Regions from separate parts of the Pseudidiomarina tainanensis genome, predicted to be linked through region 2. Evidence: predicted binding sites of a transcription regulator. Region 2 holds the regulator's gene; the other holds the start of a gene.
The links. The regulator ArgR, encoded in region 2, controls arginine synthesis, uptake and breakdown. The targets are predictions, from matches to a motif close to ANTGAATANNTATTCANT.
Positions count from the first base shown of each region.

Region 1 (4,219 bases), 1.0 Mb from region 2:
CACGAATTTCGGTCATCATTGAACGTGCAACAACGTCACGCGAAGCCAAGTCTTTAGCATTTGGTGCATAGCGTTCCATGAAGCGCTCACCATCTTTATTCAAGAGGTAACCACCTTCACCACGGCAACCTTCAGTTACCAAGGTACCCGCTCCGGCGATACCGGTTGGGTGGAACTGCCACATTTCCATATCTTGAACTGGTACACCAGCTCGCAGTGCCATACCAACACCGTCACCGGTATTGATGTGCGCGTTCGTGGTCGATGCATAGATACGCCCTGCACCACCCGTCGCTAGCACAACGGCTTTAGCTTTGACGTAAAAAATTTCGCCGGTTTCGATGTTCAGTGTAGTCACACCAACAATCGCACCCTCGTCATTTTTGACTAAATCTAATGCATACCACTCAGAGAAAACGGTAGTTTTATTTTTCACGTTCTGTTGATACAACAAGTGCAACAACGCATGGCCTGTACGGTCAGCTGCTGCAGCAGTACGTGCTGCTTGTTCGCCACCGAATTCTTTTGATTGGCCACCAAACGGACGTTGATAAACTTTACCGTTCTCAAAACGTGAGAATGGCAAGCCCATATTTTCAAGCTCTAGAATAGCTTCAGGACCCGTCTTACACATATATTCGATGGCGTCTTGGTCACCGATGTAATCTGAACCTTTTACGGTATCAAACATGTGCCATTGCCAGTTATCTTCGTGCGCGTTACCTAGCGCTACGGTGATACCGCCTTGGGCAGAAACTGTGTGAGAACGAGTTGGAAATACTTTCGACATCAAGGCACAAGTCATGCCTGATTGCGAAATTTGTAAGGCAGCGCGCATACCTGCGCCGCCAGCGCCGATTACTACGGCATCAAATTCGAGTGTTTGTACGCTCACTTAGACACCCTCCACTGGCCACACAACCAATAAACCGGCTAACCAGTATACGATTAATGCGACACATACTGCGTATTGAAGAAAAGCTCGTAAGCCCGTGTTTTTAACGTAGTCAGTCAACACTTGGAAGATACCAATCCAACCGTGAATCAATACGGCAGTTAGCGCTAACATGGTGAAGATCTTCATACCCAAGTGCGCGAATAAATTGGTCCAAGTAGCGTACGTAATCGCTTCTGCTGAAACTAGGAAGCTCACCATGAAGATGGTGTACAACGCCATGATGATGGCTGACGCACGGAGCAAGATGAAATCATGGCTACCGGTGCGGCCGAATGTTGAAGCTGCTTTTACCATAACCAAACTCCTGCTAGTACTGAAAGTACGATAGCTAACACGAAAACGATCTGTGCGCTCACTCGACCAGAATCGAGTTCTTCAAAATAGCCCATGTCCATGAACATGTGGCGAACGCCAGCAAGTAAGTGATAACCCAACGCGGTCATGATGCCCCAAGCGATAAACTTGGCAATGAAGCCGGTCAGTAAACCGTGCACCATGTCAAAACCTTCTGCGGATTGAAGTGAGGTTGCCAAAGCCCAAACCAGAAAACCAACGCCCACCAGCATAATCACGCCAGAGATACGATGGAGAATGGAACTAATGGCTGCAGCCGGGAAGCTGATAGTGTTTAAGTCTAAATTTACAGGTCTTTGTTTTTTCACGATTGTTGTGCCTTTACGAAAAGCATTGTTAACATGCTCGGAACTTCAAACATCCTCGTCCCGTAGAAATGGTAGAGAGGACCCTGTGAGATCGCCGCCAAAGTATATAAGCCATGCTTATGAATTACAATTCCTTAGCGACGTCTTTCGCTTAAAAACGTAAATTATTTATCAATAGATCAAGCCAATAAAATCCAGCACTCGATGACAATTCTACCTTAGTCGCATACAACCGCTTCGCAGATCGGCGTATAACGTTCAGGCTCAATTTTTTTTCAGGTGATTGTCATCCGACTGTCACATTGTAGCGTAACAATGGCGTGTTAAACTAGCACCCAGTATTGGAGCTTTCGCTCAAATTTCCGGGCTTTTACTTGACCTGAATCAGCAGATTTATTCGGTTTAAACGGTCGTTTGAATTGACATTCACGGTTAAGATCAAGTAAATTCTATCGCCCTTTTAGTGATGAAGCAGACTTAAACAAGGAGATTTCCTTATGGCTGATCGTAAAGCCACCCTGCAGATTGACGGCCAATCCATTGAATTGCCAGTTCTATCTGGTACAGCCGGCTATGATGTAATTGACGTGCGTACTCTCGGCAAACATGGTTTTTTCACCTTCGACCCAGGCTTTTTAGCAACCGGTTCGTGTGAATCAAAAATCACCTACATCGACGGTGAAAACGGCATTCTTCTGCATCGCGGATATCCAATTGATCAGCTTGCGACTCAAGCGGATTATCTCGAAGTATGTTATATGCTGCTACACGGTGAAGCACCGAACGAAGAAGAGTATGCAAAATTTAAGCAAACCATTACCAAGCACACGATGGTTCATCAAGGTTTGCACAACTTCTTTAACGGCTTCCGTCGCGATGCGCATCCAATGGCGATGCTGTGTGCAGTAACCGGTGCCCTGTCATCGTTTTATCACGACGATTTGGATATTCATGACGAAAAGCAACGTTTACGTAGCGCTTATCGCTTAATTGCGAAAATGCCAACGATTGCTGCCATGGCATACAAATTCAGTATTGGTCAGCCATTCGTCTATCCACGCAACGATTTAAGCTATTCAGAGAACTTCCTGAACATGATGTTCTCAGTGCCAGCAGAAGACTACAAAATTAGTCCGACTATCGCGAAGGCGATGGACCGTATCTTCACATTGCATGCAGACCACGAACAAAACGCATCAACTTCAACTGTTCGTCTGGCTGGTTCTTCTGGCGCTAACCCATATGCGTGTATTGCAGCAGGTGTTGCATCACTGTGGGGGCCTGCTCACGGCGGCGCAAACGAAGCGTGTTTGCGTATGTTGAAAGAAATCGGCAGTGTCGAAAACATTCCTAAATACATTGATAAAGCAAAAGACAAGAACGATCCGTTCCGTCTCATGGGCTTTGGTCACCGTGTTTATAAAAACTTCGACCCACGTGCAACAGTGATGCGCGAAAGTGCTCACGAAGTTTTGAAAGAGCTCAACATCAACGATCCGTTGTTAGATGTCGCGATGGAGCTTGAGCGCATTGCGCTTGAAGACCCTTACTTCGTTGAGAAGAAACTGTATCCGAACGTTGATTTCTATTCAGGTATTATCTTGAAAGCAATCGGCATTCCAACCAATATGTTCACAGTAATCTTCGCATTATCACGTACCGTTGGCTGGATTTCACACTGGCATGAAATGATGGGCGAAGAAAATCAGAAGATTGGTCGTCCGCGTCAGTTATACACTGGCGAAGCGAAGCGCGATTTTAAGCCACTCAAGCGCTAAGCAATCGGTGAAATTCACCACTTGTTAGTGAAAAGCACTCTTCGGAGTGCTTTTTTTATTTCTCTTGCCCGTAAACCATTCCATGTTACGCCTCATCTAAAACACCAACACCTTCTTAGAACGCCTTTAAAACAAAGGGTTAACCAACTTTTTAATACATCACCTTAATTATTGGCACGTTCTATGCATGTATATCGATACCAAGTCTTAACAGACAGGCGCCGGCGCAGAACCCGGAGCTACGAATAACGAATAACCCATAACGATTAACGAACTAAATCGGGATAAGAAAATGAACACGTACATCAATCGCTTTGCCGTTTTAACTCTCACATCACTTCTGGCCCTCAGTACTGCGGCTTGCAGCGATGCTGGAGCGAATGACGAAACAACAGCGGCGCAAGAGCAAGCTCAAGTCGCCCGTATTCCAGTCGCTACCCAAACCGTTAAAGCGGGTGAGATCACTTCAAGTTTCAAGACAACGGCAACCCTAGAAGCACGTGATGAAGCGGATGTGACGAGCAAGGCGACCGGTATTATCGAGGAAATCTTGGTCGAAGAAGGCGATTACGTAAAAGCCGGCCAAATTCTTGCCCACATGCGCGACGATGAATATCGCATTCAAGTAGCGCAAGCAAACGCCGAGTTAAATTCCATCAAGCAAGAATTAAAACGTGTGAAAGACATGGCCGAACGCGAAATGATTAGTGCCGATGCCTACGATAAATTACGTTTTCAAGCAGATATGCTGCAAGCTAAATACGACATGGCAGCACTAAATCTTGCCGAAACTGAAATCCGCGCGCCAATCAGTGGCTACG
Region 1 is NZ_FOYU01000001.1:275,319-279,537, reverse strand. Features, by position in the region: gene sdhA (succinate dehydrogenase flavoprotein subunit) at 1-895, opposite strand, end outside; gene sdhD (succinate dehydrogenase, hydrophobic membrane anchor protein) at 896-1,252, opposite strand; gene sdhC (succinate dehydrogenase, cytochrome b556 subunit) at 1,246-1,620, opposite strand; gene BM292_RS01235 (citrate synthase) at 2,118-3,398, shown strand; gene BM292_RS01230 (efflux RND transporter periplasmic adaptor subunit) at 3,691-4,219, shown strand, end outside.
Region 1: the regulator ArgR is predicted to act here: its motif matches at 2,034-2,051, upstream of BM292_RS01235 (citrate synthase).

Region 2 (4,219 bases):
GTCGCATCGGCGAGAATCTTCATCACCTTCATGGAATTCAACGTCACCATCAGCTGAAATGCGCGGGTATAGAGAAAGTCACCAACCAACACACTCGCTTCGTTACCGAACACGGCATTCGCGGTTTCTTTGCCGCGGCGCAATTCTGATGCATCGACAACATCATCGTGTAATAGTGTAGCCGTGTGGATAAATTCAATGATTGTAGCGAGGGTTAAATGCCCTTGCCCTTCGTAATTTACGGCACGTGCAGCGGTCACGGCAAGTAGCGGGCGCAAGCGTTTGCCACCACTATTGACAATATACAGACCCAATTGATTGATAAGAGCGACATCCGACTGCAGTTCAGCACCAATCAGCTGGTTCACTCCGGTCATGTCGGCGGCCATCAAGGCGTTGATTTCTGATAACTTCATAGCTTCAGTGTGACTGTTAAATTAAGCCAAAGATTGTACACGAAATTAGCGAATGAACACAGTCGATTAGCTACTTGGTATTGCGCTTCAACGCAAGTTTTTCGGCAAAAACTAGACTAACTGCGCCTATCGCCCCGCCGACATGTGCAAATACAGCAATTGCATCGCCTGTTTCTGGTTGATCCCAGTCCATCAAGATTTTTATTACTAAGGCGGCGAACACGACACCGCCAATCCAGTTGCGGTTGAGTGTATCTTTGAGCGCCGCGTAAGCGAACACCCCATAAAGAGTGCCGGAGAAACCAGCGTAGACTTCGTACGTGGGAGCCCCGAAGAGTTCGATAATACTGCTGGAAAGCAAAATTGGGACAATAACGATCCAGTTATGCGGTGTTTTTAGTTGCTCTGGGAATAGTAACCAAGCTATCCAAACACCGGCGATGTTGAACCATAAGTGCGGTGCATCGTGATGCATGAATTGACTGGTTATAAGTTGCCACCAAGCACCATCCATCACGCGCGGATAGCGCATTAATAAATCGTCGTGCCAAGGTGTGAGAAAATAAAAGCAACAAAAAAGCAGAGCACTTATCACGATGGGTGGTAAGACGCTCTGCTTAGGCATTGTGAAGCTGTTCTTATTTAACGAAATCTAAGCCGATTTGAATGTCGTTTTTCAGACCATCCAACATGTCAGCTTTCGCTTTTTCTTCGTAAGCACTGAGTTCGCCATACGACAGAATTTCTTCAACACCATTCGCGCCAAGGCGAACTGGGTGAGCGAAAAACAAAGCATCTTTGCCATCAGTTTCAACGTAGGTGCATTCAACAACGCTGTTGTCGCCTTGCAACGCTTTAACCAACGATAGACAGAAACGCGCTGCTGCTTGACCCATTGATAAGGTCGCTGAGCCGCCGCCAGCTTTCGCTTCAACAACTTCAGTACCAGCGTTTTGGATGCGCTTGGTTAAGGCTTCGATTTGCTCATCAGTGAAGCTCAGGCCAGTTTGTGACAACAATGGCAAAATAGTCGTGCCGCTGTGACCACCGATAACTGGAACGGTTACTTCAGCTGGGTTTTTGCCGTGAATTTCAGCAACAAAAGTTTCTGCACGAATCACGTCAAGTGTGGTCACACCGAACAATTTGTTCTTGTTGTATACGCCTTTTTTCTCAAGAACTTTCTTCGCGATAGCAACAGTTGTGTTGACTGGGTTCGTGATAATACCAACACAGGCATTCGGGCAGTTGTCAGCAATTGCTTCAACCAAGTTAGCAACGATACCAGCGTTGATGTTAAATAAGTCTGAACGATCCATACCTGGCTTACGTGGTACACCGGCTGGAATCAATACGATATCGCTACCAACTAATGCTGATGCTAAATCGTCTTTGCCGTAGCCTTTTACAGACACCGCGGTTGGAATGTGGCTGAGATCAACAGCAACACCAGGAACAACAGGCGCTACGTCATACAACGCTAGCTCAGAACCAACCGGTAATTGGGTTTTCAAAAGTAATGATAGTGCTTGGCCGATACCGCCAGCTGCACCTAAAACTGCAACTTTCATCTCAGACTCCATCCAGTTATGTGGGGAAATTTTAGGCCGAAAACTTTACTCTTTTTACGCCCAAATTACAACCAAGGGCGCTGTTATGCGCGCTCTGAAATCCTTGCGTAACTCTTGCTTAAGTCTGCCGCACGTATATGATGGACGATTATTTTGAGAATTATTTTGCACGAAGAATTGAGCGATTAACATGCCAACTAAAAAAACAGAAGACATGATTGAAGCCTTCAAGGCGCTATTAAAAGAAGAGCGATATGGTTCGCAAGGTGAAATAGTCGACGCCTTGAAGGAATTGGGTTTCGCAAACATTAGTCAATCGAAAGTGTCGCGTATGTTGAGCAAATATGGTGCCGTTCGTACGCGCAATGCACGACAAGAAATGGTCTACTGTTTACCCGCCGAACTTGGTATTCCAAGCACCCGTGCGCCATTAACCCAGCTTGTTTTAGATATACAGCATAATGATGTGATGGTGATTATTCGCACCACACCAGGCGCAGCTCAATTGATTGCTCGCTTGCTTGATTCGGTTGGCAAAAAAGAAGGCGTGTTGGGTACCATTGCGGGCGATGACACGATTTTCATTGCACCGCTGAAGGTGTCGGAGATTGATTTCACGCTACAAAACGTGAAAAAGCTATTTGAACAACAGCAAGAGCGTTGATCGTTATTCGTGCGCTGCGCTGTTCGTCCGTTCGGCTACGCCTCACTGTTCGTTGCGTTGTCGAACAGCGCGAAGCGCGGACGAACAGTGAACGAAGTGAACGTACGAATAACGATTAACGGTTTTTAAGGAACTCGATGGAGGGGGCGAAATAGGCTGCGTTAGCCGTCGCCTCAATGTAATCCAGTAACGGATCATACTCACCCTGCTCGTCCGCAACATATCGATTGCGCAACCATTGCACCACATGTTTTGGCTTACCGGTAAAGTACATCGCCAACTGGCCTTGCTCGCGTAAATTTCCCCACGGCATGTTTTGTCGCAGTAACTCTAATGGCTGATCGTTGGCATCAATTAAGCGCGCTTTTTGCGTGTGGGTGACCATGCTTAAAACCGCTTCGCTAATCCGTTCGCCGGTTACTTTTTTACGCCCCATCACATGCTCTTGAATTTCCGTGCTTAATTGCTCCCAGCGGCGCAAATCATAGCGGAACTTTTGCGTAAAGACATAGCTGCCACCTTTGAAAATAGCATCATCGGCAACCACAGATACTTCGCGTCGACGCATGCCTCGTGGATTGTCAGGCGAGTCAATAAAGCCCAGTAAATCGCGGCCATCCATAAAGCGGAAGGTATTATTTTGTTCGACTAATTCGACATCGTGACCGAGCCACTCCATGAGTGTGCGTGCTGCTTGAAAATTCACATCAAATCGATCAGAGCGAATGCAAAGCAATAAATCAGCTGACTCTCGCGGTGTTTGTCTATCGCCGTCACTCAAATCCGGAAAACTAGCAAGCTGTAGCGGACGCACGTCTGGATAAAGTACATCCCAATAATCACTGCCAATGGCGATAAAGCCGTTGAGCATCGACTCTGAAAAACGTACATCGAGGTCATCGATGAGCTGTGGCACCCGCGCTAATTTACGGCGCATATAATCGGCATCATCGGTCATAACATTCAATAAAAGCGTTATGCCGTGTAGATTGGGTTCTGCATAAATGCCGGTTTGCGCGTTATTCATAGATTCCTCATTGGCCACAATTTAGCGCGGTTCCTCGCCGAAATTAACGCATCAATCGCAATGCTCTTGTGGTAAAGGTTTGGTTGTGCCATAGATTGGTTTTAATTGATAAATGATTTTTACCATAAATTGACACGTTTGTTGATGCTTGTTGATATAAAAGTCTAGCAAATTCATGTCATATTAAAACGTTATAACTCATTGAGCCAACTGCCGGAGATATCATGCGTTCAGATTTAACCGTTGTGTCACGCAAAAAACCACTGTTTCAAGCGACCTTATTAGCAACCTCACTCACTTTTTTACTCGGCGGTTGTGCCGCGACACAAGAACCGAAACCTGATATCGCAACGAAACAAGTTGTTGAAAGTGCAGATAGCCGTTATCAAACGCTGGCCAATGATATTTATGAAAAGCTACAAGCGCAGAATCCATGGCAAAGCGATGCGCTGCCGGATATGTCGGCGGAGTTATTAAAGCAGCGAGCTGATTCACAAAAAGTGTGGCTTGCGCAACTTGAACAAATTGATGTCGAGGCCTT
Region 2 is NZ_FOYU01000001.1:1,280,921-1,285,139, forward strand. Features, by position in the region: gene ispB (octaprenyl diphosphate synthase) at 1-416, opposite strand, end outside; gene rrtA (rhombosortase) at 487-948, opposite strand; gene mdh (malate dehydrogenase) at 1,055-1,987, opposite strand; gene argR (transcriptional regulator ArgR) at 2,178-2,651, shown strand; gene BM292_RS06230 (Dyp-type peroxidase) at 2,767-3,678, opposite strand; gene BM292_RS06235 (DUF885 domain-containing protein) at 3,903-4,219, shown strand, end outside.